4 regions of the Serratia sp. NCCP-200 genome follow, and region 1 is predicted to be linked to each of the others. Evidence: predicted binding sites of a transcription regulator. Region 1 holds the regulator's gene; each other region holds the start of a gene.

Region 1 (8,174 bases):
ATAAAAACTCAATCTATGCCCCAAGCGTATTGGTGCTGGATGAACATATGCGCCCGGCGGCCTATTATCCGAGCAGCTATTTCGCTTACCAGCCACCGGGCGTGATGTCTGCCGATCGGCTGGAGGGCACGTTGAAACTGACCCCTGCGCTGGGGCAAAAACAGATCTATCTGTTGGTGTACACCACCCAGCAGGATCTGGCTAAAACCACCATCCTGACCAACCCGGCCAAAGCCTACGCCCAAGGGGTGGGTAACGCAGTACCGGACATCCCGGATCCGATCGCCAGCCACAGCACCAGCGGCACGTTAAAGCTGAAGGTGACGGCAGAACAAGGGGCCAGCAACATCATGATTGGCATGCTGCAATCGGCTCCGGCAACGCCACCGGTCGTGGTGGGTGCCACCGCTCCGGCAGTTGCGGCTCCAGCACCGGTTGCCAGCGCACCGGCAGAGCCGATGCTCAATGACACCGAGGCTTACTTCAATAACGGCATCAAACAGGCAGTCAAGGCGGGGGATATCGATAAGGCGCTGAAACTGATGAATGAGGCTGAAAAACTGGGTTCCACCACCGCTCGTGAAACGTTTATTGGCAGCGTGAAAGGCAAGGGGTAATCCCCCACGCTACCGATGCTGGCTTGATGATTGGTGCGTTTCGGCGCACCTTTTTTCATCTGCCCACCCGCGTTTCCCCACTGATACCGAGCAGAGGGGGACTGCGTGGTGCCAACAGTACGAACTCTCTTGCGTTATGACATCTTCCACTACGACAGCCTGCCGTTTTACCCCCGGATAATGGGGGATGCGTTACGTCACGAATCTGCCTGCCGCTTTTGCATTTCTGCGTTACAATGGATTTCTGTTAACAGTTTGTATGGCTTGGCGCGGCACGCAGCCTCCGGCCTGGAGTAGCATAATGTCTGACATTAGGGATCCCATCCTGCCGCCTATTGAGTGGCTGTCTGAACATTCCTCAATACCTGCCGCCGTTAGCGATTGGCTGATGGAGTTAGGTTCCATGACCCGCCGTTTTGAGCGCCACTGTGGCCGCGTGCAGGTAGAACCACAGCGTGAATGCTTCATCACTCGTGACCAGCTTGCCGAAGAGGCGGTTCATCTGCCACACAGCGAGCGCTATTGGCTGCGTGAAATCGTCTTACTGGGTGACGGGCAGCCTTGGCTGCTGGGGCGTACGGTGATCCCGCAGGAAACCCTGGCCGGGCCGGATCTGGCGCTGGTCGATCTGGGGACGTTGCCACTGGGCCGTTATCTGTTCAGCAGTGAAAGCCTGACTCGTGATTATATCCATGTTGGCCAGCAGAAGGATCTGTGGGCACGGCGTTCTCGTCTCCGTCTGGCGGGAAAACCATTGTTACTGACGGAACTGTTTCTACCGGCCTCTCCACTGTATGCGGTGGAAAAGGGCACTCCGGCATAATTAGGGGAGAAAGAACTTTGGAAGGGAGCGTGATTCAAAGCAAATGGCAGGCCTATTGCCATCTGATGCGCATCGATAAGCCGATTGGCACGCTATTGTTGCTGTGGCCCACCCTGTGGGCATTGTGGTTGGCAGGGGGGGGAGTTCCTTCGCCGTCGGTATTGCTGGTGTTTGTGCTTGGCGTTTTCCTGATGCGTGCTGCGGGTTGCGTGGTGAATGACTATGCCGATCGCGCTTTCGATGGGCATGTGAAACGCACCGCTGGCCGCCCGATGCCGAGCGGCCGCGTCAGCGAAAAAGAGGCCAAGATCCTGTTTGTCTCGTTGGTGCTGGTTTCCTTTGCGCTGGTGCTGACGTTGAACGCCATGACCATCTGGCTGTCGCTGGCGGCTCTGGCACTGGCCTGGGTTTACCCGTTTATGAAGCGGGTGACCAATCTGCCTCAGGTGGTGCTGGGGGCAGCGTTTGGCTGGTCGATCCCGATGGCCTATGCCGCTGTCAGCGAGTCGCTGCCACTGAGCTGCTGGTTGCTGTTTCTGGCCAATATCTGCTGGACGGTGGCTTACGATACCCTGTATGCCATGGTCGATCGTGATGACGACTTGAAGATTGGGATCAAATCCACCGCGGTGCTGTTTGGCCGCCATGACAAGTTGATCGTCGGGTTGTTGCAGTTTGCTACGCTGTTGCTGATGTTGTGGGTGGGCTATCTGATGCAACTGGGGGGCGCGTTTTATTGGTCGCTGTTGCTGGCCGGGGCGTTGTTTATCCATCAGCAAAAGCAGGTGGCTGGCCGCGATCGCGATGCCTGCTTCCGTGCCTTTCTGAATAACAACTACGTTGGCTTGGTGCTGTTCATCGGTATTGCGCTTAGCTACGTGTGATTTGCCCAACGCAAAAAGTAAAAAGGCATCCATTATCGGATGCCTTTTTCGTGGTAACTGGCCTGCGAGTTACTCGTCTTCTTTTACGACTTCAGCCGCCAGCGCTGGGGTATTGGTTTCTTCCGGCATGCTGACGCTTTCGATGGTCAGCTTGATTTCCGGGGTGATAAGATCGCTCAACATGGTGTAAACCTCCATGGTGTGCTCGCGGATCGCATCGCCAATATCATTGATAAAGCCTTCTTCACGCAGCGTCGCCACCAGGGTGGAGAACACCGCCTTATCGAAGAATTCCGGCGCGTTGATGCCGTGCAGCACCGACAGACGCTGGGCCATAATGCGGCTCTCTTTCTCCAGGGCACCCCGGTTGATACTTGGGTTGGCGCTGAGGATCGACATGGTGATGGCATAGCGTTGCAGGGTTTCACGCACCCCGGCGGCCAACAGCTGCAACGGACGGATGCGTGCAGGGTTCAGCACCAGCTCATCGCCTTTGCTACAAATCAGCTGCTGACGTATCAGCTCTTCGATCAGCGGTTGCAGCACTTCGGCTAGCTGTTCTTTGTCGTAACGCAGGAACAGCTCGGCCTTCAGCATCGGATAGATCAGGCTGACCTGACGCAGCAGCTCAACGCGCGACACGCGGCGGTGATGCATCACGATAGAGGCGATTAATGAAGGCAGTACCAACATATGATGGATATTGTTGCGATAGTACGTCATCAGCACCGCCTGCTCGCGCGGCAGAATGATGATGTCACCGATGTTGTCCTTCTCCACTTCAAACTTGTTCATGTTTAAAGCGTGATCCAGCAACTGGTCTGGCGTTTGCGCTGGTACGGTGGCGTCCGGTGCATATGGCACGTTACGCATTAACTGTAAGTAGCATTCCAACTGCTCAAGCAACTGCTCACGGGTCAGCGAACGTTGGCGTGAGGCCAGCAGCGCGGTAGAACACAGGTTCATGGCGTTGGCGGCGGCAGCGTTGTTGATGCGCACCATGATCTGAGCCGCCAGATCGTTGACCGCAGGCGTCAGCCAGCTTGGGCGTTGTGCTTCGATCGGGTCGATAGATTCACGCCAATGCGGGACGTTGTGGTTCAGGTACGTAGTCAACGGCAGCGGTTCACCAAAGTTTACGTAGCCCTGGCCGAGGTTGCGTAGCTTGCGCAAGCCACGCACCATTTGCAGCAGGCTCTCTTTCTCTTTGGTCGCGCCACGCAGCTCTTTGGCGTAAGTCCCTACTTCCATCACGTGCTCGTAACCGATATAAATCGGCACCAGGGTGATCGGACGGGTACCGCCGCGCAGCATGGCCTGAATGGTCATCGACAGGGTGCCGGTTTTCGGTTCCAGCAGGCGGCCGGTACGGGAGCGCCCGCCTTCAACAAAGTATTCTACCGAGTAACCACGGGTGAACAGTTCACCGAGGTATTCGCGAAACACGGTTGAATAGAGTTTGTTGCCCTTGAAGGTGCGGCGGATAAAGAACGCGCCCAGGCGGCGGAAGATCGGCCCGGCAGGCCAGAAGTTCAGGTTAATACCCGCTGCGATATGCGGTGGCACCAGCCCTTGATGGTAGAGCACATAGGACAGCAGCAGATAGTCCATATGGCTACGGTGACACGGCACATAGACGATCTCGTGGCCATCCTGCGCCAGCTGACGCACACGCTCGGCGTTGGTGACGTTGATACCTTGATACAGCCGGTTCCAGGTCCAGCTCAACACGCGGTCGGACAGGCGCACCGTTTCATAGGAGAAATCGGCGGCAATCTCTTCCATCAGCGCAATTGCGTTCTGCTGGGCCTTTTCGTGGGAGATCTTTTTGCTGCGCGCTTCGTCTTCGATCGCTTTTTCAATCGCCTTGGAGGCCAGCAGCTTTTTGAACAGATCCTGACGGGCAGGCAGGCTTGGCCCAACGGCGGCCAGGCGCTGGCGTGCGAAGTGCATGCGTGCGACACGGGCCAGTTTTTGCGCGATGGTCTTATCGGTGCCGTGCTCGGTCGCCATCCGGCGTAGGGACACGGTGTTGGAGAAACGGACAAAGCTGTCGCGCCCCAGCCACAGTACGGCGAAGAACTTCTGTACGCCGTTCAGCAGGCGCAGGTGCGGCGTGCCGTGGCCTTCGCGCCCAGGGGAGCGGCCAAACATCACCGATACCGGCAACATCTGAATATCGAGATCCGGGTTGCTGCGGTGCAGATCCAGATAATCGTGGAACAGTTTTACCGATTCTTCTTTGGGCGTGTAATAACGGAACAGGCGTGGGCCATCGTGGATAAACACGTAGCTTGGCAGCACGGTACCATCGATTTCCAACGGGTTAAGGGGATCGGGCAGATCTTGCGCCAGACACTGGGTGCGCAAAGTGAGTAAATCCGCCTTGGAATTATAAGGTAAAACATACAAAATCGGTCGTGAGGGATCCAACCCTAACTCCGTGACCGGATCTGTTGGGATAACCTTACTTCTTACCAACATTTTTAGTGGTAAGTTCAATATCTTATAATAGATTTTACGCCAACCTGACATGACAACGTGAAGCCTCTTGTTAGCAATTCGCCGCAAGCATACCAGAAACCGGGTAGCAGATCTGTGGCGTTGGGAAATCCACGGCCGTTCACGGCAATGGAAGTGCATAGTTGAATTATACCTGATGGATATCAAATTGGCCGCTCTAGCGCACTCATACGCTCGCGGCATTGGTACGACATAGCTAGGTGATTAAGGTATTCCAACCTTGCTGTATACTGCGCTGCGATAAAAATGTGATTGGGCTGGCAAATCTGTCTGGAACGTTGCGGCTGCAACACGACGGGTACATGATCCATCTTGGAGAAAGGCGTTCTTAACTATGGCAAATCAAGCAACTGGCCTGACGCGTATCATTAAAGCGGCAGGCTATTCCTATAAAGGTTTAAGCGCTGCCTGGCAGAACGAAGCCGCATTCCGCCAAGAGCTGGTGGCGACGGTGGTGGCTATCATCGTGGCGGTTTGGCTGGATGTAGGGGCGATAGCGCGCATCTTGTTGATCGGCTCGGTGCTGCTGGTGATGATTGTCGAAATCCTCAACAGCGCGATTGAGGCCGTTGTCGATCGCGTAGGTTCGGAATATCACGAGCTTTCCGGGCGGGCCAAAGATATGGGTTCGGCGGCAGTATCGCTGGCAATCATTCTGGCGCTGTTCGTTTGGGCTTCGGTACTTTGGCAGCATTTGGCGTGAAAACCAGCGGGTATCGTTGCGATCACGCTCGCTACTTGCTGATTTTTATTTATTCTTCGGTTCCCAATCCAGACTTAGCTGTATATACTCACAGCAAGACTGTATAAACAAACAGGGGGCGGAATGAAAGCACTAACTACCAGACAGCAAGAGGTCTACGACCTGATTCGCGATCATATTTCGCAAACGGGCATGCCACCGACGCGTGCCGAGATCGCAATGCGCCTGGGGTTCCGCTCACCAAATGCTGCAGAAGAGCACTTGAAAGCACTGGCTCGCAAAGGCGTTATCGAGATCATCTCCGGTGCATCACGCGGTATCCGTTTGCTGATGGAAGATGAAGAGGGGTTACCTCTGGTGGGCCGTGTGGCTGCCGGTGAACCTCTGTTGGCTCAGCAGCACATTGAAGGGCACTATAAGGTGGACCCTTCACTGTTCAAGCCTAATGCCGATTTCCTGCTGCGCGTTAGCGGCATGTCGATGCGCGACATCGGCATCCTGGATGGCGATCTGCTGGCAGTGCATAAGACTCAAGACGTACGCAACGGCCAGGTCGTCGTCGCCCGCATTGAAGACGAGGTCACGGTCAAACGCCTGAAGAAACACGGTAACGTCGTCGAACTGCTGCCAGAAAACAGCGAATTCCAACCGATCGTGGTCGATCTGCGCCAGCAGAACTTCACCATTGAAGGCCTGGCGGTGGGTGTAATCCGCAACGGCGACTGGATCTAACCGTTTTACCTCGTATTACAGCCCTTTAAAACGGCAAACCTCGCCCCAACTCTGGGGCGATGTCATTTCTAAGCTACGCTAAAATCCATGCTTGTACGGGAACATATCGCCATGCGCCTGCTTTCTGCCTTCACCAGTGACACCGACAAAGCTCTGTGGCGTCTGGCGTTGCCGATGATCTTCTCCAATATTACCGTCCCCTTGCTTGGCCTGGTGGATACCGCCGTTATCGGCCATCTCGATAGCCCTAGCTACCTTGGCGGGGTCGCGGTGGGGTCAATGGCCACCAGCTTCCTATTTATGTTGTTGCTGTTCCTGCGTATGAGTACCACCGGGCTGACGGCGCAGGCGCTGGGGGCGCAAGATCCCTACCGGCTGGCTCGCGCCTTTATGCAGCCGTTATTGTTGGCGCTGGTGGCCGGGCTGGCGATTGTGCTGTTGCGAGCCCCGTTGATCACCTTGGCGCTGAACATTGTGGGGGGCGATCGGGAAGTCTTGGTACAGGCCAGGCTATTTTTGGAGATCCGCTGGCTGAGCGCCCCTGCGGCGTTGGCCAATATGGTGCTGCTCGGTTGGTTGCTGGGAGTTCAATACGTGAGGGCGCCGGTGATCCTGTTGATTGTCGGTAACCTGCTGAACATCGTGCTGGATATCTGGCTGGTGATGGGGCTGGGTTGGAACGTGCAGGGGGCCGCGGCTGCCACGGTGATTGCGGAGTACGCCACGCTGTTGCTGGGTTTGTGGTTGGCATGGCGGGTACTACGCATGCGGGGGATTTCGCTGGCGATGCTGCGTACCGCCTGGCGTGGGGATCTGCGCCGCCTGCTGGCACTTAACCGCGACATCATGCTGCGCTCGTTATTACTGCAACTGTGTTTTGCCTCGTTGACCATTCTGGGAGCCCGCATGGGCGGAGAGGTGGTGGCGGTGAATGCGGTGCTGATGAATCTGCTGACCTTTACCGCCTACGCTCTGGATGGTTTTGCCTATGCGGTGGAAGCCCATTCCGGCCACGCCTATGGTGCGCGGGACGGGCGGCAACTGCATAAAGTATGGCGTGCCGCCTGTCGGCAGGCTTGCCTGGTTGCCTGTGGTTTTGCCGTTATTTATCTGTTCGCCGGGCAGCAGATTGTGGCAGGCTTAACCTCGCTGCCGGAGTTGCGTGCGCTGGCAAATCATTATCTGCCCTGGCAGGTGGTGCTGCCTCTGGTGGGGGTTTGGTGCTATCTGCTGGATGGCATGTTTATCGGCGCCACCCGTGGCGCAGAAATGCGTAACAGCATGGCGGTAGCCGCAGTGGGCTACGGGCTGACGTTGTTCACCCTGCCGGTGTTGGGCAACCACGGTTTATGGCTGGCTCTGGCGGTATTCCTGGCACTGCGCGGGGCTGCTTTGGGCTGGGTTTGGCATCGTCATAGCGTGCAAGGCACCTGGTTTTCATCCCCCAATTAGCGATGGATAGGCCAGACTAGTTGATGATATGGGATGGATATTCACATTTTATTACATGTGATGGAGGCTGTTTTGCTTCGCTTGCTTACTGTTTTAATGGCGTTTTTTGCTATTGAGACTTTTCCTAACCCTATTTCATGCTGCTTTTCGGGCGCTTTTCGTGATGGGTGACTATAGTTAATCACGTGGCTGGCGAATTAAGCCCGCGCTTAATTGGCAACGGACGCATTAGATAACCTTAAATTTGACTCAGTTAAGTCCAGCCAGATTTATCTAAAACTGACAACCAAGAGTAACGGAGAGATTATGAACAAAGATCAAGCCGACGGTAACTGGAAGCAGTTTAAAGGTAAAGTGAAGGAAAAATGGGGCAAGCTGACCGATGACGATATCACCGTGATCGAAGGGAAACGCGAACAGCTGGTCGGTAAAATCCAGGA
Region 2 (8,174 bases), on a different contig from region 1:
GGCTCCGTTACTGATCGTTTCTGCTATGTGGCGCGTGGTCAGGGTGGCGGAAAGGGTCATATAGCCACCGGTCAGCGCTTTGCCCAGGCAAAGAATATCCGGCACTACGCCGGCATGTTCACAGGCAAACAGTTTGCCTGTGCGGCCAAAACCGGTGGCGATCTCGTCGGCAATCAGCAGGATTTGGTGGCGATCGCACAGCTCCCGCACGCGTTGCAGATAGCTTGGATGATAGATGCGCATTCCACCGGCACCTTGCACCACTGGCTCCAGGATCACAGCGGCTATTTCCCCGGCGTGCCGATCCAGTAATTCGGCAAACGGGGCAATGTCCTGTTCGTCCCAAGGCTGGTCAAAACGGCACTGCGGTGCGGTGGCAAACAGGTGGGTGGCCAAATAGCCCTGATACAGACTGTGCATGGAGTTGTCCGGATCGCAGACCGACATCGCGCCAAAGGTATCACCATGATAGCCATGGCGTAAGGTCAGAATGCGCTGCCGCCCTTCACCACGGGCCTGCCAATATTGCAGCGCCATCTTTAGCGCCACTTCGACCGCCACCGATCCGGAATCTGCCAGGAATACGCACTGCAACGCTTCCGGCGTCATCGCTACCAGTTTGCGGCACAGTTCAATAGCGGCAGGATGAGTGATGCCACCGAACATCACATGCGACATTTTTTCCAACTGCTGTACGGCTGCCTGATTCAACTGTGGATGATTGTAACCGTGGATCGCTGCCCACCAGGAAGACATGCCATCCACCAGTAGGCGGCCATCGTCCAGTTGCAGCTCGACGCCGCTGGCGGACACCACCGGATAGCAAGGCAAGGGCTGGGTCATGGAGGTGTAAGGGTGCCAGATGTGGCGTCGATCGAATTCAATATCGCAGGGAGAAACAGACATTAGCCGTAAACCAAATTTTAATAGAATGGTTGACAGTATAATCGCAAACTCTACACTGACGACACTTTTTTCCCTTTTGGAGACGCCGTAAATGGCCGACCGCATTCGCTGGACAGTGGGGCAAGCCCAGGCCCTGTTTGATAAACCCTTACTCGAACTGCTGTTCGAAGCACAGACTATTCATCGCCAACATTTCGATCCGCAACAGGTGCAGGTCAGTACGCTGCTGTCGATCAAAACCGGTGCCTGCCCGGAAGACTGTAAGTACTGCCCGCAAAGTTCGCGTTATAAAACCGGCCTGGAATCCGAGCGGCTGATGCAGGTGGAACAGGTGCTGGAATCGGCGCGCAAGGCCAAAGCGGCCGGTTCGAGCCGTTTCTGTATGGGGGCTGCCTGGAAAAACCCGCACGAGCGCGATATGCCTTATCTGCAACAGATGGTGCAGGGCGTCAAGGCGATGGGGATGGAAACCTGCATGACGCTGGGCACGCTGGATGGCGCGCAGGCCGAACGGCTGGCCGAAGCGGGGTTGGATTACTACAACCATAACCTGGACACCTCGCCGGAATTCTACGGCAACATCATCACCACCCGCAGCTATCAGGAACGTCTGGATACCTTGGATAAGGTGCGTAACGCCGGGATCAAAGTCTGCTCCGGTGGGATTGTCGGGCTGGGCGAAACGGTGCGTGACCGCGCCGGGTTGTTGGTACAATTGGCCAATCTGCCCAAACCGCCGGAAAGCGTGCCGATCAATATGCTGGTGAAGGTGAAAGGCACGCCATTGGCCGATAATGACGATGTCGATCCGTTCGACTTTATTCGCACCATTGCCATTGCCCGCATCATGATGCCGACGTCCTACGTCCGCCTGTCGGCAGGCCGTGAACAGATGAGCGAGCAGACTCAGGCGATGTGCTTTATGGCCGGGGCCAACTCCATCTTCTATGGCTGCAAACTGCTGACCACGCCCAACCCGGAAGAGGACAAGGATCTGCAACTGTTCCGCAAGCTGGGCCTGAATCCGCAGCAAACCGCCACCGAACAGGGTGACAATCAGCAGCAGCAGGTGCTGACCGAGCAGTTGCTGCACGCCGATACCGCCGAATTCTACAACGCGGCGCTGTAATGAGCTGGCAGCAACGGATCGAACAGGCGCTGGAAGCGCGGCGAGGAGCCGCTGCTTATCGGCAACGTCAGGTGAATCAAGGCGGTAATGGCCGCTATTTGCAACTCGACGGCCAGCGCTATGTGAATTTTTCCGGCAACGACTATCTGGGCCTGAGCCAACATCCTGAGGTGATCGCCGCCTGGCAGCAGGGGGCGCAGCGTTACGGCGTTGGCAGCGGCGGTTCCGGCCACGTCACCGGTTTTTGCCATGCTCATCATGATCTGGAGCAGCAACTGGCGGAGTGGCTCGGCTACCCGCGTGCGCTGCTGTTTATTTCCGGCTACGCGGCCAATCAGGCATTGCTGGCTGCCCTGATGCAGGCCGACGATCGCATTTTGGCAGATAAGCTCAGCCACGCCTCTATATTGGAAGCGGCCACTCACTCACCGGCGCAACTGCGGCGTTTTCGGCATAACCAGCCCCAGGCATTGGCCACCTTGCTGCAAAAAACCTGTGCAGGCCAACAGTTGGCGATCACCGAAGGGGTGTTCAGCATGGACGGGGATAGCGCACCGTTGGTCGAACTACATCGGTTGACGCAGCAGGCAGGTGCCTGGCTGATGGTGGATGATGCGCACGGGATTGGCGTACGTGGCGAGCAGGGGCGAGGCAGTTGCTGGCAGCAAGGTGTGCACCCGGAAGTGCTGGTCGTCACCTTTGGCAAGGCATTTGGCGTCAGCGGCGCGGCGATCCTCTGCGATGAGCCGTTGGCGGAATATCTGCTGCAATTCGCCCGCCATCTGATTTACAGCACCGCGATGCCGCCCGCTCAAGCCTGTGCCTTGCAGGCCGCGTTAAGCTGTATTCAGCAAGGGGATGAACTACGTAGTCGGCTGCAAAAACACATCCAGCATTTTCGTGCCGGAGTGGCAGGTCTGCCGTTAACGCTAACCGCGTCGGATACCGCTATCCAACCGTTGCTGGTGGGGGATAACCAACAGGCGCTGGATCTGGCGCAGCGCCTGCGAGAGCAGGGATTGTGGGGCAGCGCCATCCGTCCACCAACGGTACCACCGGGGGGCGCGCGGTTACGCATTACGCTCACTGCGGCACACCAGCCACAGGATATCGATCGCTTGTTGGAGGTATTGCATGACGTCTGCCATTGATGCGGTGAACAAGCAGGCGGTGGCGGCGGCCTTCAGCCGGGCAGCGGCGAGCTACGATACCGCAGCGGTGCTGCAACGGGAGGTTGGTGAACGCTTACTGGGGATGGGGCTGTCTCATCCAGGCCAACAGGTGTTGGATGCCGGTTGCGGCACGGGCTATTTCAGCCGTCGCTGGCGCGAGCTGGGCAAGCAGGTCAGCGCGCTGGATCTGGCTCCGGGCATGCTGGCTTTTGCCCGCCAGCAGCAAGCGGCGGATCGTTATCTGTTGGGAGATATCGAGCACATCCCTTTGCCAAGCGCCTCGGTGGATATCTGTTTTAGCAGCCTGGTGGTGCAGTGGTGCAGCGACTTGCCTCTGGCCTTGGCTGAGTTGTATCGGGTGACGCGGCCCGGTGGGCTGATCCTGTTCTCTACTTTGGCGCAAGGGGCTTTGCACGAGTTAGGTGACGCTTGGCAGCAAGTCGATGGCGAGCGTCATGTTAATGACTTCCTGCCGCCAACTCAGATTGCCGCCGCCTGTCATCCCTACCGGCACCAGCTTACGGCAAATTGGCAAACGCTCAGTTATCCCGACGTGATGACGTTGATGCGATCGCTAAAGGGCATCGGTGCGACTCATCTGCATCAAGGACGCGAGGCTGGCCTGCTTTCCCGCCAGCGGCTTGCCGCATTGCAGGCTGCCTATCCTTGCCGGGACGGGCAGTTTCCTCTCAGTTATCATTTGGTTTATGGAGTGATTTATCGTGATTAAGCGCTGGTTCGTTACCGGAACCGACACCGAAGTGGGAAAAACCGTGGCCAGCAGCGCCTTGCTACAGGCCGCCAGCGCGGCGGGATGGCGCTGTGCTGGCTATAAACCGGTGGCGTCAGGCAGTGAGATGACCGATGAAGGGTTACGCAACGGCGATGCGCTGTCGCTGCAGAGAAACAGCAGCGTAGCGCTGGATTACGCCGTAGTGAACCCTTACACCTTTGCCGAACCGACTTCGCCGCATATTGTCAGCCAGGCCGAAGGGCGGCCTATCTCGCTGGCACGGCTTTCCGCCGGTTTACGTCATCTTGAACAACGTGCGGACTGGCTGTTGGTAGAGGGTGCCGGCGGTTGGTTCACTCCACTTTCTGAGCATGAGACCTTTGCCGACTGGGTGCAGCAAGAGCAATTGCCGGTGATCCTGGTGGTGGGCATCAAGCTTGGCTGCATCAATCATGCTCTATTGACTGCGCTGGCGATCCAACAGTCAGGTCTGACCCTGGCAGGCTGGATCGCCAATGACGTCACCCTGCCTGGAAAACGCCATCAAGAATACCTTGCCACTCTTTGCCGCCTATTGCCCGCCCCCCTGTTGGGCGAGATCCCACATTTACCGCAGGTAGAACAGCAGGCATTGGGACAGTATCTCGATTTAACCAGGTTGAACCCTTAACATGATGGCCCACGGAGGGGCCAAATCACTCCGTCAGATAGGCATCAATCAGCCCCTCATCCAACTGCCCCAGCGTGCCATTGGCCACGTTACGGCCTTTATCCATCAAGCAGAAGCGGTCGGCCAGATGGCGGGCAAAGGGGAGTTGGTGCTCAACCAGCAAAATGGTCATGCCCAGTTCCTGATTCAGCTTACGGAGTACCTGGCCGATCTCCGTCGCCAGGGAAGGTGACATACCGGCGGTGGGCTCATCCAGGATCAGCAGTTCCGGCTCCAGCATCAGAGCGCGGCCTAATGCCAACTGCTGTTGTTCACTTTGGCACAGGTCACCCGCACGGCGCATACGCATCGCCTGGAGCCGGGGGAATAGATTGTAAATGATGGGAGGCATACGACGGGCCTTGTCACGCCCGGCCATCAACGCCACCTGCAGGTTCTCTTCTACGCTCAGTTGGGAAAAGATTTGCCGCCCTTGTGGCACGTAACCAATGCCGAGTAACGCCCGGTTTTCTACCGGCTGCGGCAACAGGTTTTGCGGTGGCTCATCCGCCAACTGCCAGGTCATACTGCCGCTGACGATCGGCAGGTGTCCCATGATGCAATTGATCAGCGTAGTTTTACCCACTCCATTGCGGCCAAGCAATAGGGTGCATTGCCCACGAGGCAACTCAAGGCTGACATCCCACAGCGTATGCTGTTGCCCATAATATTGGTTTACCGCCCTTAAGCTTAACATTTGGCATCTCCTCCAAGACCGATATTCACGTATGGATAACGTTGACCGCAGCAAGCGGTGTCTCTCCCGGGTGTGGCAAATGCTGTGCTGATTACCTTAATCGAGGCTCAGGCTAAAAAAGTGAGAAAATGGCCGCTACCGGTCGTTTTGTGGCTCTATGGGGCTTTTGGGCATGCTATGCACTTTTTCGGCGAAGATAACCGAGCTGGCTGCGGCCGGTTTTAGCCAGAATTTGCCGGTTCTTCTGCAAGGTAACGCCCCTGAACCAGGAAATGCAATTCCTAGGCCATCAGGTGTTGCGCAACAAAAAAGGTGGTTTGTTATTGTTTTGTTAACTGATTTAAGCCCGGTACGCAGGGGGGCTGTCAGGGCAATAAAAGTTAACTTGGGCGTTTTTTGCACCGTTACCGTGCGGCATGGCAAGCTGTTGGTGCAAGCCCTAAAGATTGTTGCCGCAACTTGCAACCCCTGAAAAGCAAAATAGCGAAAAGAGCGTTTTCGTTATTACGGCTTTTAGCATTAATCGGCATAACCAAAGCAGAATTATTGTAAAAAAATAACTAAAAAACCGACTCAGTTGACGTTTCATTGGGAAAAGCGTTCTTTCCACAACTCCCGCCCCCCATGGGGTAGTGAGAGTTATCCACTATTCCTGTGGATAACCTTGTGCATTATACTTAGAAAAGCGGTGTGAACAGAGAGCGGGCGCGGGTTGTGCGCAGGTTGTCCGCATTCTCGTCTTTTTATTAAATATATTTAATATCAATAGGTTAATTAAAATCAAGCCAACGGATATTGATAACGTGCCGATGGGTGTTTTTTCAGCGCAATCCGGGCCAAAAGTTAATTTGTAACGCATTCTGGGGATAACAGGGTGATTGACAATAAAAATGTCATGGTATTGTCACCTTGCCGGTACGTTCGCGCCCCGTTAACGGCCGTAATAGCGTAAATCCGCTTGAAGCTGGTTTTATATCCAGTATCATGGGCACTGGCGGAAATCTTCCGGTCTTTCCATAATTAGGCCGCTACCGTCTGGCCGCAAACCTGAAAGATGATGGGGATATGAGCAAACATTTCAAACTGCATTCCGAATTCAAACCGGCCGGCGATCAGCCGCAAGCCATCCAAAAGCTGGAAGAGGGCCTGGAAGACGGCCTGGCGCACCAAACGCTGCTGGGGGTTACCGGCTCGGGTAAAACCTTTACCATCGCCAATGTGATCGCCGATCTCAACCGGCCTACCATGGTGCTGGCGCCCAACAAGACCCTGGCGGCGCAGCTGTATGGCGAGATGAAAGAGTTCTTTCCCGAGAATGCGGTGGAATATTTTGTCTCCTACTACGATTACTACCAGCCAGAAGCCTATGTGCCTAGCTCCGATACCTTTATCGAGAAAGACGCCTCGGTCAACGAACATATTGAGCAGATGCGCCTGTCGGCCACCAAAGCGCTGCTAGAACGGCGTGACGTGGTAGTGGTGGCTTCGGTTTCCGCGATCTACGGCCTGGGCGACCCGGATCTGTACCTGAAAATGATGCTGCACCTGACCAAGGGCATGATCATCGATCAGCGTTCGATCCTGCGCCGTCTGGCCGAGCTGCAATATACCCGCAACGATCAGGCCTTCCAGCGCGCCACCTTCCGCGTACGTGGCGAAGTGATCGACATTTTCCCGGCGGAATCGGATGAGCTGGCGCTGCGCGTTGAGCTGTTCGACGAAGAGGTCGAGCGCCTGTCGCTGTTCGATCCGCTAACCGGCCAGATTGAGCAGGTGGTGCCACGCTTTACCATCTACCCTAAATCTCACTACGTCACGCCGCGTGAACGTATCGTGCAGGCGATGGAAGAGATCAAGGTGGAGTTGGCTCAGCGGCGCAAAGTGCTGCTGGAAAATAACAAGCTGTTGGAAGAACAGCGCTTGACGCAGCGTACCCAGTTCGATCTGGAAATGATGAACGAGCTGGGCTACTGCTCCGGTATCGAAAACTACTCGCGCTATCTTTCCGGGCGCGGTGAGGGCGAGCCACCGCCAACCCTGTTCGACTACCTGCCGGCAGACGGGTTGCTGGTGGTGGATGAATCCCACGTCACCATCCCGCAGATCGGCGGCATGTTCAAAGGCGACCGCTCGCGTAAAGAGACGCTGGTGGAATACGGCTTCCGCCTGCCTTCGGCGCTGGATAACCGGCCGATGCGTTTTGAAGAGTTTGCCGCTGCGGCACCGCAGACCATCTACGTGTCCGCCACGCCGGGCAAATATGAGCTGGAGAAATCCGGCGGCGATATTATCGATCAGGTTGTTCGCCCAACCGGCCTGCTGGATCCGATCGTGGAAGTGCGCCCGGTGACCACTCAGGTGGACGATCTGCTTTCCGAGATCCGCAAGCGCGTGGCTATCAACGAGCGCGTACTGGTCACCACGTTGACCAAACGCATGGCAGAAGATCTGACGGAATACCTGGAAGAGCACGGGGAGCGGGTGCGTTATCTGCACTCGGACATCGATACGGTAGAACGTGTCGAAATCATCCGTGATTTGCGTCTGGGCGAGTTTGACGTGCTGGTGGGCATCAACCTGTTAAGGGAAGGCCTGGACATGCCAGAGGTGTCGCTGGTGGCGATCCTGGACGCAGACAAGGAAGGGTTCCTGCGTTCCGAGCGTTCACTGATCCAGACCATTGGCCGAGCGGCGCGTAACCTCAACGGTAAAGCGATCCTGTATGGCGACAGGATCACCGATTCCATGGCCAAGGCGATCGGTGAAACGGAACGCCGCCGCGCCAAGCAGCAGGCGCATAACGAAGCCAACGGTATCGTACCTCAGGG
Region 3 (8,174 bases), on a different contig from region 1:
GTGAAGATGCGATTATCGGTTTTATTTTCTCCACCTTTTTCGCCGTCGGCCTGTTGATCATTTCGCTCAATCCTACCTCGGTGAACGTGCAGTCGATCATCTTCGGCAACATTCTCGGTATCGCAGATGAAGACGTGTTACAGGTGGAGATTATTATCGGCGTTTCGTTAGTGATCTTATGCCTGGTGTGGAAAGACCTGCTGGCGGTATTTTTCGATGAAAACCATGCGGTATCGATCGGGCTTTCGCCACTCAAGTTGAAGATACTGTTCTTTACCCTGCTTAGCGCCTGCACCGTGGCCGCGCTGCAAACCGTTGGTGCCATTCTGGTGATCGCCATGGTGATCACTCCTGGCGCTACCGCCTATCTGCTGACCGACCGTTTTGGCCGGCTAGTGATTATCGCCATCGCGATCGGCGCCGTGACCAGCGGGTTGGGTGCCTACCTCAGCTTCTTCGTCGATGGGGCAACCGGCGGCGTGATCGTCACACTGCAAACGCTGGTGTTCCTGGCGGCCTTCCTGTTCGCACCGAAGCACGGGCTGTTAGCCTCAAAACGTCGCGTAAACCGTAGCAATTCTCCGGAGGGCAACTGATGGAACTCCTGTTGCAATGGCTCTCTGAGCCGTTCGCCTATCCCTTTATGCAACGAGCCATCATCGCGGCTATCGTCACCGGTGTCGTCTGCGCCGTGCTGTCTTGCTATCTGGTGTTGAAAGGCTGGTCACTGATGGGGGATGCCATTTCTCACGCCGTGCTTCCCGGCATTGTGCTGGCCTTTGTGTTCGGTATTCCGCTGGTGATTGGCGCATTTCTTTCCGGCATTTTCTGCGCAGTCGCGACGGGCTATCTGAAAGAGCATAGCCGGGTAAAGGAAGACACGGTGATGGGGATCGTATTCTCCGGCATGTTTGCCTTTGGGCTGGTGCTGTTTGCCCGCATCGATACCGATCAACACCTCAGCCATATCCTGTTCGGCAATATGCTGGGGATCACCGACGGTGAGCTACGGCAAACGTTGTGGATCGCCGGGATCACGCTGGCAATCGTGCTGCTCAAGCGCCAGGACTTCATGCTCTACTGTTTCGATCCCAATTATGCGCGCGTCATCGGCCTGCCGGTGAAGTTACTGCACTACGGCTTACTGTGCCTGCTGGCGTTAACCATTGTTGCCTCGCTACAGGCGGTGGGGGTGATCCTGGTGATTGCGATGCTGATCGCACCGGGGATTATTGCGTTCACGCTGTGCCGCAGTTTCAACCGGATGTTGATTGTTGCCACCATCGCTTCGGTTTTTTCCTGTGTGCTGGGTACACTGATCAGCTTTCATATCGACGGCGCAACCGGGCCGTGCATCGTGATTGTACAGGCGCTGCTGTTTGTCATCGCCCTGCTCTATAGCCACTTTAAACCCGTGCAACGCAACGAAATCACCGTAGTTAAAAACCATTAAGCCGCCCTCACCCTAACCCTCTCCCCCAGGAGAGGGAACAGAATGTGCCACTGTTGTGGTCTAGTAATATCGAACACCGATAAAGGTTTTTACGCCACCCGCTCCCTGTGGGAAAGAGAACAAAACGTGCCACAGACTGACTGCTGCCCCTACCCGCGGCTCCGCACCAGCTCCCTCGCCCTGTGGGAGAGGGTTGGGGTGAGGGGAAAATCCCTACTATGACGTTTCCCGTGTAACAAGGAACTCGGCAAGTTAGCCTGAACCAAGCAGCATTCAGCATAAGCGTACTTAAATTAATCAATAGCGTATATACTTTGACCAGACACGCGGCGATGATATTTTCGTCAATAGATGGCGCAGCTGTGCGCCACATCGTGTTTTCGCAGCAGGAAAGACGCTAACCTAATGAAATCGCAGGCAACACAGAAGGGGATTACTATGTGGCAAGCCGTTAGCCGTCTGTTGAGTGAACATCTTGGCAGCGCAGAAATCCGCGAAAGGACTGAACTGCCCGGGGGAGAAATCCACCCGGCGTGGCGCGTGAGTTACGGTGACAGCGAGGTGTTTGTTAAATGTGATACCCGCGAAATGTTGCCGATATTTACTGCGGAGGCCGATCAACTGGCCTTGCTGGCTCGCAGTAAGACCGTGCGCGTCCCCGAAGTGTATGGGGTTGGCAGCGATCGCGATTACAGTTTCCTGCTATTGGAGTATCAACCCCTTAAGCCGCTGGATGCGCACGGGGCACACTGCCTCGGGCAACAACTGGCCCGCCTGCACCAATGGAGCGAACAACCGCAGTTCGGCCTCGACTTCGATAACGACCTTTCCACCACGCCGCAGCCCAATGCCTGGCAACGCCGCTGGGCGGAATTTTTTGCCGAGCAACGCATCGGCTGGCAGCTACAGCTGGCGGCGGAAAAGGGCATGACCTTCGGTGATATCGACGAAATTATCGACGTGGTTTATCTGCGGTTGCAACACCATCAGCCGCAGCCTTCCCTGCTGCACGGCGATCTGTGGCCAGCCAACTGTGCTCAGGCCGCGGATGGGCCTTTACTGTTCGATCCAGCCTGCTACTGGGGCGACAGAGAGTGTGATTTGGCGATGCTGCCGCTTTATCCTGAATTGCCCGCCCAGATTTATGACGGCTATCAGAGCGTGTGGCCACTGGAGGCCGGGTTTATCGAACGCCAGCCGCTGTATCAGCTTTATTACCTGCTCAACCGCAGCAACCTGTTTGGCGGCCAACATCTGGTCATGACGCAGCGGGCCATCGACAAGCTGCTCCATCCAGAGACGCTGTAATGTCATGGGCGCCGCATAGGGCGCCCGTTCTTTGCAGATCTACGCCACTCCGGCCATTTGCCCTAGCAACTTGAGCACAAAATAAGCCACCACGGCGATCACCACCGGCAAGATATACAGCGGGAAGTATTGCAGCAAAATGGTGTGGTGTGGCAACGTCACCCGCTCTTCCAATTGCTCACGCGTGTGCCCTTCGCTGCCCTTGGCCTGTTCCAGGATCATCTGATCTTCCAATCCTTCACGGATAAACTTCACCTGACGCGACATGCGCGCACCGGAAGTCTGCAATGCCAGGCCGACAAAAATCAGGAAATAGATAATGATAAACATCAGATTAGCGCCGCTAAACAGGCTCTTATCCACGTCCGGTACCGGTGAGTTGTACCAGAAAATATTCAGGAATGGCGTATTGAAGCGCACCATGTCGACCATGACGTGGACAAAATCCAGCATCACGGCGTTGATCCCTCTGGACTTCTCACTGTGTTGATAAACAAAACCCAGCAGTGAAACCAGCGTTGACAGTAACGCCGGGATGAAAACGACCCATCCGAAAATGCGTTTCAGTATGGCAACGCGCCCAGCCTGTTGATACGTCATGTGTTCCCCTTGTAAGCGACGCAATCGTTGTTGCGCTAAGTCTACCTGTAGTTAATGAAACTCGCCCACCGTTTTCTTTATCTTCCCCCCAGTTCCAGAGAGATCCTGTACTTTGGGAAAACACCCCGGGCCCGAAGGGTGCAGGCGCCTGAACAAAAATGATAGAGTGGCGAAAACATTTTCTTTTACTGGTGCTGCAGGAGTTAATTGTTAATGGCTTATTCGCAACGCATAGCAACCGCAATTTTTGATATGGACGGTCTACTGATCGACTCTGAACCCCTGTGGTTACAGGCAGAAATGGATATCTTCAGCTCATTGGGGCTGGATCTGTCCGATCGTCACAACCTGCCGGATACGCTGGGTTTACGCATCGATCTGGTGGTACGAATGTGGTTCCAGGCCATGCCGTGGCAAGGACCGTCTCAGGAGGAAGTGGCTGGCCGCATTATCGAGCGGGCCATCGAGTTGGTACGGGAAAAGCGCCCGTTGCTGCCTGGGGTGCAACAAGCGCTGGAACTGTGCCGTAGCCTGGATTTAAATATTGGGCTGGCCTCCGCCTCTCCGCTACATATGCAGCAGCAGGTGCTGAAGATGTTCGATCTGGAGAGCTATTTCGATCAGTTGGTTTCAGCCGAATACCTGCCGTACAGCAAACCGCACCCGGAAGTCTATCTGATCGCCGCCGAACGCCTGGGCAGCGATCCACAGCACTGCATTACTCTGGAAGACTCCTTCAACGGTATGATTGCCACCAAAGCGGCGCGTATGAAATCGATCGTGATCCCTGCGCACGAATACAGCCAGGATCCGCGCTGGGCCTTGGCCGACCTTAAGTTGCAAAGCCTCGAGCAGTTGACTGCCGCCCATCTGGCCTGATCTTGACGGCATCGGCCCCGCCGGTGCCCTTTTCCCTGCCCTGCACTCGCAAATAAATAAAACACCATTTCATTTTTATTGAATTAAGACACCATTCAAATTATGCTAGTCGCATAAAGAAAACACCGGGCCATTAGGTGACACTGTCACTGCCACGCAGTTGCTATCGAAAACCCGGTGCTTTCTTCCCTCACGGCAAGAGAGCAACGCTATGATTCTGAATTCTTTCGACTTAACGGGCAAAGTGGCGCTGATCACCGGCTGTAATACCGGCCTGGGGCAAGGCATTGCGATTGGGTTGGCGCAGGCCGGTTGCGACATTATCGGCGTGAACCGCAGTCACCCCCTCGAGACCATGAGCAAAGTCACCCAGACTGGGCGTCGATTCCTGAATCTGAACGCCGATCTCGGCAATATCGACGCCATCCCTTCTCTGCTAGCCACCGCCGTTGAGGTGTTTGGCAGAATCGATATCCTGGTGAACAACGCAGGGATTATCCGCCGTGAAGACGCCCTGAATTTCAGTGAGCAAGACTGGGATGAGGTGATGGACGTCAATATCAAGACCCTGTTCTTTATGGCACAGGCGGTGGCCAAACAGTTCATCAGCCAGGGCAGCGGCGGTAAAATTATCAATATTGCTTCGATGCTTTCTTTCCAGGGCGGCATTCGCGTACCGTCTTACACCGCGTCGAAAAGCGCGGTACTCGGCCTCACCCGGCTATTGGCCAATGAATGGGCACAGTACCAGATTAACGTTAACGCCATTGCACCGGGCTATATGGCCACCAACAACACCCAGCAACTACGTACCGATGAAGACCGCAACCAGCAGATCCTCGAGCGCATCCCGGCAGGGCGCTGGGGAACGCCGGATGACTTGATGGGCCCGACCGTCTTCCTTGCCTCGGCAGCGTCCGACTACGTTAATGGCTACACGCTCGCGGTAGACGGTGGCTGGCTCGCTCGCTGATCTCCATAGCAAACATATCCTTCCTCCAAATTTGAGCGGGCGCAGCATTTGCAGCGCCCCTACATTACCAGTCTTCCTGTATACCTCGTCCGTCATAAACACCGTTTCAACCCTTTGTAAAACGGCGTTAAATTAACAACTCGTTACAGGGTAACCGCTTCCGTAACTGTAAAAATTCCCATATACTGGATAAATTAACAGTTTAGTGGCCGGAATTTAGCAACATGACCGCGGAAGGACATCTCATATTCTCTGTTGCCTGCGCGATCTTTGCCAAGAAAGCGGAGGTGACACCCGTGCTCGCCGCTGGCGATTGGTGGCACATCATTCCCGCCGCGCTACTGACGTCACTGCTACCCGATATCGATCACCCTAAATCCATCCTGGGCCAGCGCCTGCGCTGGATAGCCATCCCGATATCTCGCGCCTTTGGTCACCGCGGTTTCACCCATAGCCTGCTGGCGATCGTCGGCGGCATGTGGCTATTTCAGCTAGAAGTGCCGCGCGGTTGGCCCATCCCCGCGGACGTGCTGCACGCCATGATTATCGGTTATTTCAGCCACCTGCTGGCCGATATGCTCACCCCTGCCGGCGTGCCGTTGCTTTGGCCCTGCCGCTGGCGTTTCTGCCTGCCAATATTGAACTCACAAAAAGGCAACCAGCTGGAGCGGGTACTGTGTATAGTTTTGGTGGCTTTCGCCATCTTCTGGCAAGGGGATTACACCTTTCCCGTGCAGTCGTATTTTGAGCAAATAAAAAATATCCGGCTGTGATCACAAAAAACCGTCTATTTTCCCGCCTTTCCGCTCATTACATCGACGATTTCAAGCCAAAAGTTATATTAAATTCTTTTTAGATATAAGTGCGCTTCATCGCAAACTGTTACGATATTTACATCGCATTACATCGGTGCTTGGCACCTTTAATTATAAAAAAACAAGATTGGAGACATTGGGGATGAATCTACCGCTCGTATTAAACGTGCTGGTTTTTGCCGCCCTCCTTTTGCTGTTGGCGCAAACCCGCCATAAGCAATGGAGCCTGGCTAAAAAAGTGCTGGTCGGCCTGGTACTTGGTGTGGTGTTCGGTTTGGCACTGCAATTGGTTTACGGCGCGGACAACCCGGTACTGAAAGCGTCTATCGGCTGGTTTAACATCGTCGGTAACGGCTATGTACAACTGCTGCAAATGATCGTGATGCCACTGGTTTTCGCCTCTATCCTTAGCGCGGTAGCCAAGTTGCACAACGCTTCCTCGCTGGGCAAAATCAGCTTCCTGACCATTGGTACCCTACTGTTTACCACGCTGATCGCCGCACTGGTGGGCGTATTGGTCACCAACCTGTTCGGGCTGACCGCAGAAGGTCTGGTCCAGGGCACACAAGAAACGGCTCGTTTGTCGGCGATCGAAACCAACTACGCGGGTAAAGTGGCCGATCTGAGCGTACCGCAACTGATCCTGTCATTCGTGCCGAAAAACCCGTTTGCCGATCTGACCGGGGCTAACCCAACGTCAATCATCAGCGTGGTGATTTTCGCTGCCTTCCTGGGTGTGGCTTCGCTGCAACTGCTTAAAGATGACCAACCGAAAGGCCAGCGCGTGCTGGTAGCTATCGATACCCTGCAAGCCTGGGTGATGAAGCTGGTCCGTCTGGTGATGAAGCTGACGCCTTACGGCGTACTGGCGTTGATGACCAAGGTCGTTGCAGGCTCCAATATCCAAGACATTATCAAGCTGGGCAGCTTTGTGGTTGCTTCTTACCTTGGTCTGGCGATCATGTTCGTGGTTCACGGCCTGCTGCTGAGCTTCACCGGCGTTAATCCGCTGAAATTCTTCCGCAAGGCGTGGCCGGTGCTGACCTTTGCCTTCACCAGCCGCTCCAGCGCTGCCAGCATCCCGCTGAACGTCGAAGCACAGACTCGCCGTCTGGGCGTGCCGGAGTCGATTGCCAGCTTCTCGGCTTCATTTGGTGCCACTATTGGTCAGAACGGTTGTGCGGGTCTCTACCCGGCAATGCTGGCGGTGATGGTTGCGCCAACCGTAGGCATCAACCCTCTGGACCCACTGTGGATCGCGACGCTGGTTGGCATTGTTACCGTCAGTTCAGCCGGTGTTGCCGGTGTGGGCGGCGGCGCGACCTTTGCTGCGCTGATTGTACTGCCAGCGATGGGCCTGCCGGTGACCCTGGTCGCCCTGCTGATTTCGGTTGAGCCGTTGATCGATATGGGCCGCACCGCGCTGAACGTTAGTGGTTCGATGACCGCAGGTACCGTCACCAGCCAACTGATGAAGCAGACCGACAAAGCCATTATGGACAGCGAAGACGAAGCGGAACTGGCTCACCGGTAACCCTAGACTGATTTACAACTGAACCGGCGCCCAGGCGCCGGTTTTTTTTCGCCAGGACTACCAATGATATCTCATTAGTATTAGTGTGTAGCAAATAGGATCCGTGGAACCCATTATGATTGAAACCCGCCTGCTACATCAGTTCATCGCCGTCGCCGAGGAATTGCACTTCAATCGCGCAGCGCAACGGCTGCATATGGCGCAGCCCCCGTTGAGTCAGGCTATTCGTCGGCTGGAGCATGAGATCGGCGCTCCCCTGTTTGAACGCACCAATCGCAGCGTGTCGCTTACACCTGCCGGAACCGACTTTCTGGCAACGGCAAGAAAGGTGTTGCGCCTGCTTGATGAAGGCGTCGAACAGACCAGGCGGGTAGCGCAAGGCATCGAAGGCCATCTCACATTAACCTTCATCAATATCGCCCCCTATACCGCATTGCTAGGCGCATTGCAGCGGTTCCGCGCTGTATTCCCCGCCATCTCCTTCACTATGCGTGAGGCCACGACTCAAGAGCAGGTCGAGGCTCTGGAACATAGCCACGCCGAGCTCGGTTTCATGAGGCCTCCGGGCAGGACAGCTCCGGAGCTGCGCTTCGAGTGCATTCTGCGCGAACC
Region 4 (8,174 bases), on a different contig from region 1:
CTGGCATGAATGGTCATAAACTCGATATTCAACTTCGGCCAACGCGTTGCCGCCTTTTGCAACACCTCAGGCTTGAGATGGTGGTAGCGCGCCAGCACCAAGATCCGTTCTTGCGGCTTCGCATAGCCACTTAGCTTGTCCAGCAACGCTTCCAACTGCTCTTGCGGCAAAATAACCACCGACTTCTTGTTGCCCTTGGTCAGGCTATTGAGCGGCTTTTTCAACTGGTGCGGGTTCTGCTGTATAAAGCCGTTGGCCACCTCACCGATCCGATCGTTAAAGCGGTAGGTGGTATCCAGCGCACACTGCTCGCCTACGCCAAAGTTCTCGGCAAAGGCAGTGGTTAGCGACAGCTCTGCTCCGCTGAAACGGTAAATTGCCTGCCAATCATCGCCGACGGCAAACAGGCTGGTCTGCTTGTTTTGCTTACGCAATGCCGCCAGCAGTTGCGCACGCTGTGGTGAAATATCCTGGAACTCGTCCACCAGAATATGTTTCCACGGGCTGATAAAGCGCCCCTTTTCCAGCAGATTAACGGCTTGATGGATCAGCCCGGCAAAATCGACCGCTCCTTCATCCTTCAGCGCGGTTTTCCACGCTTTCAGCAACGGTGCCATCAGGCGAATGCGTTTGCTGAACAGGTCGCGGATCTCTTCGTCGGCCTGCTCTATCATTTCGGCCTGGCTACCTCCGTGTGTGCGCATCAAGCCAAGCCAGCGCTCCAGACGCCCACTCAAACGCTCTGCCAGACGCCGGTCATGCCAGAAATCGCCCTCAGGCAATTCCCACTCCAGCTCTTCCGTTAACCATTGCCGCCAGCCTTTGGCCTGTGCTTTCTTCTCGCTGCACTGCTGTTGCCAGTGGGTAATTAGTAACGTCCTGCGCGCTTTACTGTCACTTTCCAGCTTGCTGATCACCGGCGCTTTCCGGCTACCCTGCTGGATAATCTGTAGCGCTAGCGCATGGAACGTTTTCGCCTGGATCGCCACGCTGCCCAAACGTTCCTGGATGCGTTCGTTCATCTCTTCGGCGGCTTTGCGCCCAAATGCCAACAACAGGATCTGCTCAGGCTCGGCCTCTTGACGCAGTAGCAGCCACCCCGCCCGCGCCACTAGCACCGAGGTCTTGCCACTACCGGCTCCTGCGAGAACCAGCACCGCATCCTCGCCGTTCACCACGGCCCGGCTTTGCGATTCATTCAACGGTGACGTTTCAACGGTCTGGAAGAAATCCTGGTGGGTTTCCAGCATCCGGTCGCACCACCGCTGATTGCGTTGCGCCACGCTGCGCAGACCAGATTTGAGCCACTGCAGGCACAAATGATAGCTTTCACGGCAGTTTTCAAACTCTTCCAGCCGCGCCACCGGCATGGGCAATGCGCCAAACGACTGGTGGATCTGCTGCTGCAAGCTGCTCAATTCGGTACGTTTGAACCACTTGTCCTGTTGCTCAATTTGGCGGATATGATCGACCTGCTGTTGCAATACCTCGGCGCTCACTTCACTCATCTCGCTGCTCCACTGCTGCCAAGACTGCTGCAGATAGTGGTAAAAGCGCTGGGTTTCCTGCCACTCGGTACCGTGCAGACGCACAACCTTTTCATCCGGCAGTTCGAACTCAAGCTCCCCCCAGACGATCCCGCGTTTACAACGCACCTGAATCAACTGGTTGAAAGGGATCAGGTATTCATGCTTCTCACCGCTCACCTCAACCCCGGCATGCAACAACCGTACGCGGTTGTAAGGATGCTGTGCCAGGTGCTTGCCCAGCGATGTCGCTTTAAGTTCCATATGCCCACGCCATAATCATGTTCAGAGTTGCCGCCAGTTTACCCGCGTTAAGCAATGGCACTCTAGCGTTAAAAAAAGGGTAGAATAGTTTTTGCGTTATGCTGATGAATACTTCCCCCGTGCCGTTTGGCCATCATTAGAGCAGAATGACGACTATGCGTACTGTATTGAACGTTCTTAATTTCGTATTGGGTGGTTTTTTCACCACGCTTGGCTGGCTGATTGCCACCTTCTTCAGCGTCGTGCTGATTTTCACCCTGCCATTAACCCGCTCCTGCTGGGAAATCACCAAAATCTCCTTGTTGCCATTTGGCAACGAAGCGATCCATGTCAATGAATTATACCCAGAGAAAAGCAATGCCCTGCTGGCTGCCGGCGGTTCTTTACTGAATATCGTCTGGCTGGTCCTGTTCGGCTGGTGGCTGTGCCTGTCACACATTATTGCCGGCATCGCCCAGTGCATCACCATTATCGGTATTCCGGTAGGCATCGCAAATTTCAAGATAGCCGCTATCGCCCTGTGGCCAGTCGGCCGCCGCGTCGTGCCGGTTGAGGTGGCCCAACAGGCGCGGATCGAGAACGCCCGCCGCCGCTTTTAATCGCGTTAACCTTTCTCCCATTTAGGAGCTTGTCGTGCTCTCTTTAGCACCCAAAATTCGGCGTTATACCTATAACAGCAACCTGCTTTATAACCTGCGTATTTTTATCGCGCTGGCTGGAGCCTCTGCGGTGCCGTGGTGGTTGGGCATCCCTAAACTGACCATTCCGTTAACGCTGGGGGTCGTTGCCGCCGCGCTAGCGGATCTGGACGACCGGCTGGCAGGAAGATTGCGAAATCTGCTCATTACGCTAGTTTGCTTTTTTGTGGCCTCGACATCGATTGAGCTGCTGTTTCCATACCCCTGGCTGTTTGCCCTTGGGCTGACGACCTCAACCTGCGGCTTTATCCTGCTGGGGGCATTAGGGCAGCGTTACGCCACTATCGCCTTCGGTGCCTTGCTGATCGCCGTCTACACCATGCTTGGCACCTCCATGTACGACGCCTGGTACCAGCAACCGGTTCTGTTGATTATCGGTGCCATTTGGTACAACTTGCTGACGCTGATCGGCCATCTGCTATTTCCTATCAAGCCCCTGCAGGAAAACCTGGCCCGGTGCTATGAACAGTTGGCCAACTACCTGGATGCCAAGGCCAACCTGTTCGATCCAGATGCCGAATCGGACGCCGACCTGCCGTGGGTAGACGTGGCGATGGCCAACAGTACGCTGGTTACCACGCTTAACCAGACCAAGGCTTCACTGCTGACCCGCTTGAAAGGCGACCGTGGCCAGCGCGGCACCCGCAGAACGCTGCACTACTATTTTGTCGCTCAGGATATCCATGAACGCGCCAGTTCTTCTCACGTACAGTATCAGGCGCTAAGCCAACAGTTCCGCCACAGCGATATTCTGTTCCGGTTTCAGCGGCTGCTGGCCAAGCAGGCCCGTGCCTGCCAGCAACTGGCGCAGTCGATACTGCTACGGCAAAAATATCTGCATAGTCCGCGTTTCGAGCCCGCTTTTTCGCGCCTGGAAGAGGCGCTGACCCGGATTACCATTACCCCAGAAAATCGCGAACTGACCAGAGCGCTATCCCATCTGCTGAAGAATTTACGGGCAATAGACGCCCAGTTGGCCAATATCGAGTCTGAGCAGTCCTTGGCGAGTGGCCAGACCGAGGAAAACAACCTGTCAGACGACCGGCTCACCGGTTGGAGCGATATTCGCCTGCGTATCAGCCGCCACCTGACACCTCAATCCGCCCTATTCCGCCACGCCATCCGGATGTCCGTGGTGTTGTGCGTGGGCTATGCGTTTATTCAATTGACCGGGATGCAGCACGGTTATTGGATCCTGCTGACCAGCCTGTTTGTCTGCCAGCCCAACTACAACGCCACCCGCAGGCGCTTGGCGTTAAGGATCATCGGCACTCTGGCTGGCATTTTGATCGGGCTGCCGATCCTCTATTTTGTGCCCTCGCTGGAAGGGCAGTTGATCCTGATCGTGATCTCGGGGGTGTTGTTCTTCGCCTTCCGAACCGTGCAATATGCCCACGCCACAATGTTTATCACCCTGTTGGTCTTGCTATGCTTTAACCTGCTGGGCGAAGGGTTCGAAGTGGCTGCCCCGCGCGTCTACGATACCCTGCTGGGTTGTGCCATCGCCTGGGCAGCAGTGAGTTTTATCTGGCCAGACTGGAAGTTCCGTCAGTTACCGGCCATGGTGCGTAAGACACTGAATGCCGACTGCCGTTATCTGGATGCCATTCTGGTGCAGTACCATCAGGGCAAGGATAACGGCCTGCCTTATCGTATTGCCCGCCGCGATGCCCATAATAGCGATGCCGAATTGGCGTCGGTGATCTCTAACATGTCTGCTGACCCTAAAGCCGATAAAACCATTCAGGAAGCGGCATTCCGCCTGCTGTGCCTGAACCATACCTTGCTGAGCTATATTTCCGCCCTGGGCGCCCACCGTGAGCGCCTGGAAAGTGCCGCCGTGCTGGACTTGCTCAACGATGCGGTTTGCTATGTTGATGGTGCATTACACCACGACGCTCATGATCGTCAGCGTAGCACGCAGGCACTGGAAGCCCTCTCCGAGCGTATTACTGCGCTGGTTCCGGAGCCGGAAAGCAAAGAACAGCTGGTGTTGCAGCAAATTGGCCTGGTACTCGAATTGCTACCAGAGCTGACGGCACTTAATACACAAATTACTCAAGCCGGTTGATAGTTCAAGGATGTGGGCCGCAGGCGCGGTCTTCTGACCGCGCCTCAAAGGAGGGAAAGAGCGCGTAGTTTTCGAACCATTCGGTCAACGCCTCCCTTTGTAGATTAGGCAAGGCGGCATGATGGTAGCCTGCCATGGCGCCTGCCAGTGACATCAGCACTTTCATGCCCAGATTTTTTTGCTGTTGCAGCAGTTTCAGATAGCTATCTCTGGCCCCCAACAGGCGAAAATCATAAATATTGCATATGCCTGCTCGCCACAGCTGGCGCTCTAATGAGGCATCAATATTCGGTAAATCTTTCAATCTGCCATTGCAGCGTTTTTTCACCTTAATCTCTTTACGCGTCTCACAGATAGCCTGCCAGGCAAGCGCACACAGTTCGCGAGGCTGCCGCCACAGTTCCTCATTCACCCAGTAATAGCGCATGACCATGGGGACCCCTCGCTTTAAATAGGTCATATTCACCATGCCACGCTCACGAAAAGCGGTTTCCAGACTTTCCGTTGCACGCAAATACAGCTCACCTTCGGTAATGACCGCAAACATTGTGCCGTCCGCCAGCAGGCCATAGCCGCCAAACTGCGAGCGTATGGCAATATTTCCCAGGGCGGCAAAGCAGGACTTTGCCTGTTCGATCCTCCTTAACGATCCTCCATTCATTTAACTCTCCTTATATGAAGCCACAGCCATTAGGCATGTTTTGGTTGGAATAAACGTAACGGGAACAACTAATTAAAAAAAATACGCATTATCCCTAGTCGTGCCAATCATAAATTCAAGACGTACAATAAATAATCTCAATTATGCGAAGCGTTACGAAAATTTGGGTTGATCTTCTGTTTCGATGGCTATACTGTATATACATACAGTAACACTACGGGCGGGAGACGACATGCGTACTCAATCACTTTATCAACCTCATTTTAGCCAATCCTCAATGCCGGCAAAGCAAGCGGTGATCCCTGCGCAAGAGGGCAACGAAAATGGCCTTATCAGTGAGCTTGTTTACAATGAGCGGCAACCCGCCGTAGCCCAGTTATTGGTGCCTTTGTTACAGCAGTTGGGCAAGCAATCACGCTGGTTACTGTGGTTGACCCCGCAGCAGAAACTGAGCAAAGCCTGGCTGCAACAGGCCAGCCTGCCGGTTGATAAGGTCGTACAGCTTAATCAGATCAATCCACTGGCTACCGTAGACGCCATGGAGAAGGCTTTACTGACAGGAAATTACAGTGTGGTGCTAGGCTGGTTACCAGAATTGACACAAGAGGATCGTCTAAGGCTGAGTCGAGCGGCAGAATTGGGCAATGCCTATGGGTTCATTATGCGACCCCAACGTGACATCGTTGCTGCCGACAGACACTGTTCAACCTTAAAAATTCACTCTTCTTTGTATCATTAAGTAAATTTAGGACTTTTCCCATCACTTTTATCGCTTGGTCTGGCAATCGCAGGCAGATCGGGCGAGAAGCGAGGTTGGCTGCGGTTCGGCGCCACCTTCCATATGAAAAAAAGTCTCGTTTAGCCCCCCGATATGTTAGAGGATATGTCTAATTCCATGTTTTTTTTTAGAGCTTTATCACATCACACTTGTAACTTTCGCGCCACGTTGTAGACTTTACATCGCCAAGGTTGCTCTATAACGCCAGAAAAACTGGCAGAGTAACAAACGAGGGCTCAAACCTTGGCGAAGGAATTTAAACCAAGGGCTTAAAGCAGCTTTAAAGCTCATTGCCTATTTGGATGATAACGAGGCGCAAAATGAAAAAGACAGCTATCGCATTAGCAGTGGCACTGGCAGGTTTCGCTACAGTAGCGCAAGCCGCACCAAAAGACGACACTTGGTACACTGGTGCTAAACTGGGTTGGTCCCAGTTCCATGACACCGGTTTCTACGGTAACGGTTACACCGTTGATAACGACGCACGTAAAGACCAGATTGGTGCTGGTGCGTTCGTTGGCTATCAGGCAAACCAATACCTGGGCTTCGAAATGGGCTACGACTGGTTAGGTCGTATGAAATATACCGGTGCTAACCGGGGTTCTTTCAAAGCTCAAGGCGTTCAACTGGCAGCTAAACTGAGCTACCCAATCATGAACGATCTGGACGTCTACACTCGTCTGGGCGGCATGGTATGGCGTGCAGACAGTGATGGTGCTGGCTCTAACGGTGGCAACCATGACACTGGCGTTTCTCCATTGGCAGCAGTGGGTGTTGAATACGCACTGAACCGTGACTGGGCTACCCGCCTGGACTACCAGTGGGTTAACAACATCGGTGATGCAGGTACCGTTGGCGCACGTCCAGACAACGGCATGCTGAGCGTAGGTGTTTCCTACCGCTTTGGCCAGGAAGTTGCTGCTCCAGTAGTAGCTCCAGCTCCGGCTCCAGCTCCAGTTGTTGAGACCAAGAAGTTCACTCTGACTTCTGACGTTCTGTTCGCGTTCAACAAAGCGACCCTGAAGCCAGAAGGCCAACAGGCTCTGGATCAGCTGTACACCCAACTGAGCTCACTGGATCCGAAAGACGGTTCTGTTGTCGTTCTGGGCTTCACTGATGCAGTAGGTTCAGCAGAATACAACCTGCGCCTGTCTGAGCAACGTGCACAAAGCGTTGTGGATTACCTCGTGTCTAAAGGTATCCCTTCAGACAAGATCTCTGCACGTGGCATGGGTAAAGCTAACCCAGTTACCGGTGACTCTTGTGGCTACCGTTCAGGCCGCGCAACTGCAGCTCAGATCGCATGTCTGGCTCCAGATCGTCGCGTAGAGATCGAAGTTAAAGGCATCAAAGAAGTTGTTTCTCAGCCTCAGGGCTAAGTAAGCGCTTCTTAGTAAAAAACCCCGCATTGCGGGGTTTTTTTTGGCCTAAACATTTGGGGAATGCTATTTATCATCCTTACCCAGGATCGCCTGTAGATCCTGTTTCAGCGATGACATCTGGGTGGCATACTTCTCTTTGCGCTCGGCATCTTCGATCAGCTGTACGACGGTTTCCGACAGGGTGACACCACGGCGATGCGCCAGCGCAGCCAAACGTTGCCAGACCAGGAACTCCAGATCGATCGATTTCTTGCGCGTATGCTGATGTTCTGAGTTAAAATGACGCTTACGCCGGGCGCGGATGGTTTGTTTCATCCGGTTATCCAACGTCGGATTCATGTGCTCATCGATCCACGCCAGCACTTTGACCGGTTCATTTTCCAGCTTCAGCAGTTGGTCAATGACCTCCTGAGCAAGGCTGTTTTCAATGTAGCGGGTGATCGCTTCACCTTCCCGGTGCTTTTTCACCAGGTACTTCCATTTCCAACCGCTCTCCAGATTTTCCAGTTGCTGATATTTCATCATGAACTCTGCTGTGACCGTGTAACTTTAATAAGCATAACAGCTTTAGCCAACTTTTCCTCGGCAATTACCCGCCGTTTTTGACTGTTTTTTGCACTGTCATCGAGCAATGTCAAACTCCGATGCTCAACAATGACTCTGGAGGTATCAAGCTGGCGTTATTCTTGTATAATCGCGCTTTCCCTTTTTGACGATTGCATCTAACACTTTGACCAATAACCGACTTGAATGGCAATCTCTGTTGCCTGCTGCTACGCCTTATCAGGCGATTT

The links. Region 1 encodes LexA, which represses DNA repair genes until DNA is damaged. Its sites were predicted from a motif close to TNCTGTATGTACATACAGNA; they were not measured.
Region 2: the regulator LexA is predicted to act here: its motif matches at 6,309-6,328, upstream of uvrB (excinuclease ABC subunit UvrB).
Region 3: the regulator LexA is predicted to act here: its motif matches at 5,397-5,416, upstream of AC6HVW_RS11500 (metal-dependent hydrolase).
Region 4: the regulator LexA is predicted to act here: its motif matches at 5,412-5,431, upstream of sulA (SOS-induced cell division inhibitor SulA).

What each region holds. Positions count from the first base shown of each region.
Region 1 covers NZ_BAAKUJ010000004.1:433,784-441,957, reverse strand. The annotation lists gene malM (maltose operon protein MalM) at 1-617, shown strand, start outside; gene ubiC (chorismate lyase) at 919-1,440, shown strand; gene ubiA (4-hydroxybenzoate octaprenyltransferase) at 1,458-2,324, shown strand; gene plsB (glycerol-3-phosphate 1-O-acyltransferase PlsB) at 2,394-4,859, opposite strand; gene AC6HVW_RS16460 (diacylglycerol kinase) at 5,182-5,550, shown strand; gene lexA (transcriptional repressor LexA) at 5,674-6,282, shown strand; gene dinF (MATE family efflux transporter DinF) at 6,394-7,734, shown strand; gene AC6HVW_RS16445 (CsbD family protein) at 8,041-8,174, shown strand, end outside.
Region 2 covers NZ_BAAKUJ010000002.1:531,734-539,907, forward strand. The annotation lists gene bioA (adenosylmethionine--8-amino-7-oxononanoate transaminase) at 1-906, opposite strand, end outside; gene bioB (biotin synthase BioB) at 998-2,035, shown strand; gene bioF (8-amino-7-oxononanoate synthase) at 2,035-3,186, shown strand; gene bioC (malonyl-ACP O-methyltransferase BioC) at 3,170-3,937, shown strand; gene bioD (dethiobiotin synthase) at 3,930-4,610, shown strand; gene AC6HVW_RS07830 (ABC transporter ATP-binding protein) at 4,636-5,346, opposite strand; gene uvrB (excinuclease ABC subunit UvrB) at 6,412-8,174, shown strand, end outside.
Region 3 covers NZ_BAAKUJ010000003.1:288,369-296,542, reverse strand. The annotation lists gene yfeC (iron/manganese ABC transporter permease subunit YfeC) at 1-596, shown strand, start outside; gene AC6HVW_RS11525 (metal ABC transporter permease) at 596-1,453, shown strand; gene AC6HVW_RS11520 (fructosamine kinase family protein) at 1,892-2,761, shown strand; gene AC6HVW_RS11515 (YniB family protein) at 2,801-3,361, opposite strand; gene hxpB (hexitol phosphatase HxpB) at 3,575-4,240, shown strand; gene kduD (2-dehydro-3-deoxy-D-gluconate 5-dehydrogenase KduD) at 4,452-5,213, shown strand; gene AC6HVW_RS11500 (metal-dependent hydrolase) at 5,438-5,986, shown strand; gene AC6HVW_RS11495 (L-cystine transporter) at 6,171-7,562, shown strand; gene AC6HVW_RS11490 (LysR substrate-binding domain-containing protein) at 7,678-8,174, shown strand, end outside.
Region 4 covers NZ_BAAKUJ010000002.1:970,345-978,518, reverse strand. The annotation lists gene helD (DNA helicase IV) at 1-1,790, opposite strand, end outside; gene AC6HVW_RS09765 (YccF domain-containing protein) at 1,946-2,389, shown strand; gene yccS (YccS family putative transporter) at 2,424-4,559, shown strand; gene AC6HVW_RS09755 (TfoX/Sxy family DNA transformation protein) at 4,564-5,220, opposite strand; gene sulA (SOS-induced cell division inhibitor SulA) at 5,453-5,959, shown strand; gene ompA (porin OmpA) at 6,319-7,377, shown strand; gene matP (macrodomain Ter protein MatP) at 7,444-7,902, opposite strand; gene AC6HVW_RS09735 (AAA family ATPase) at 8,111-8,174, shown strand, end outside.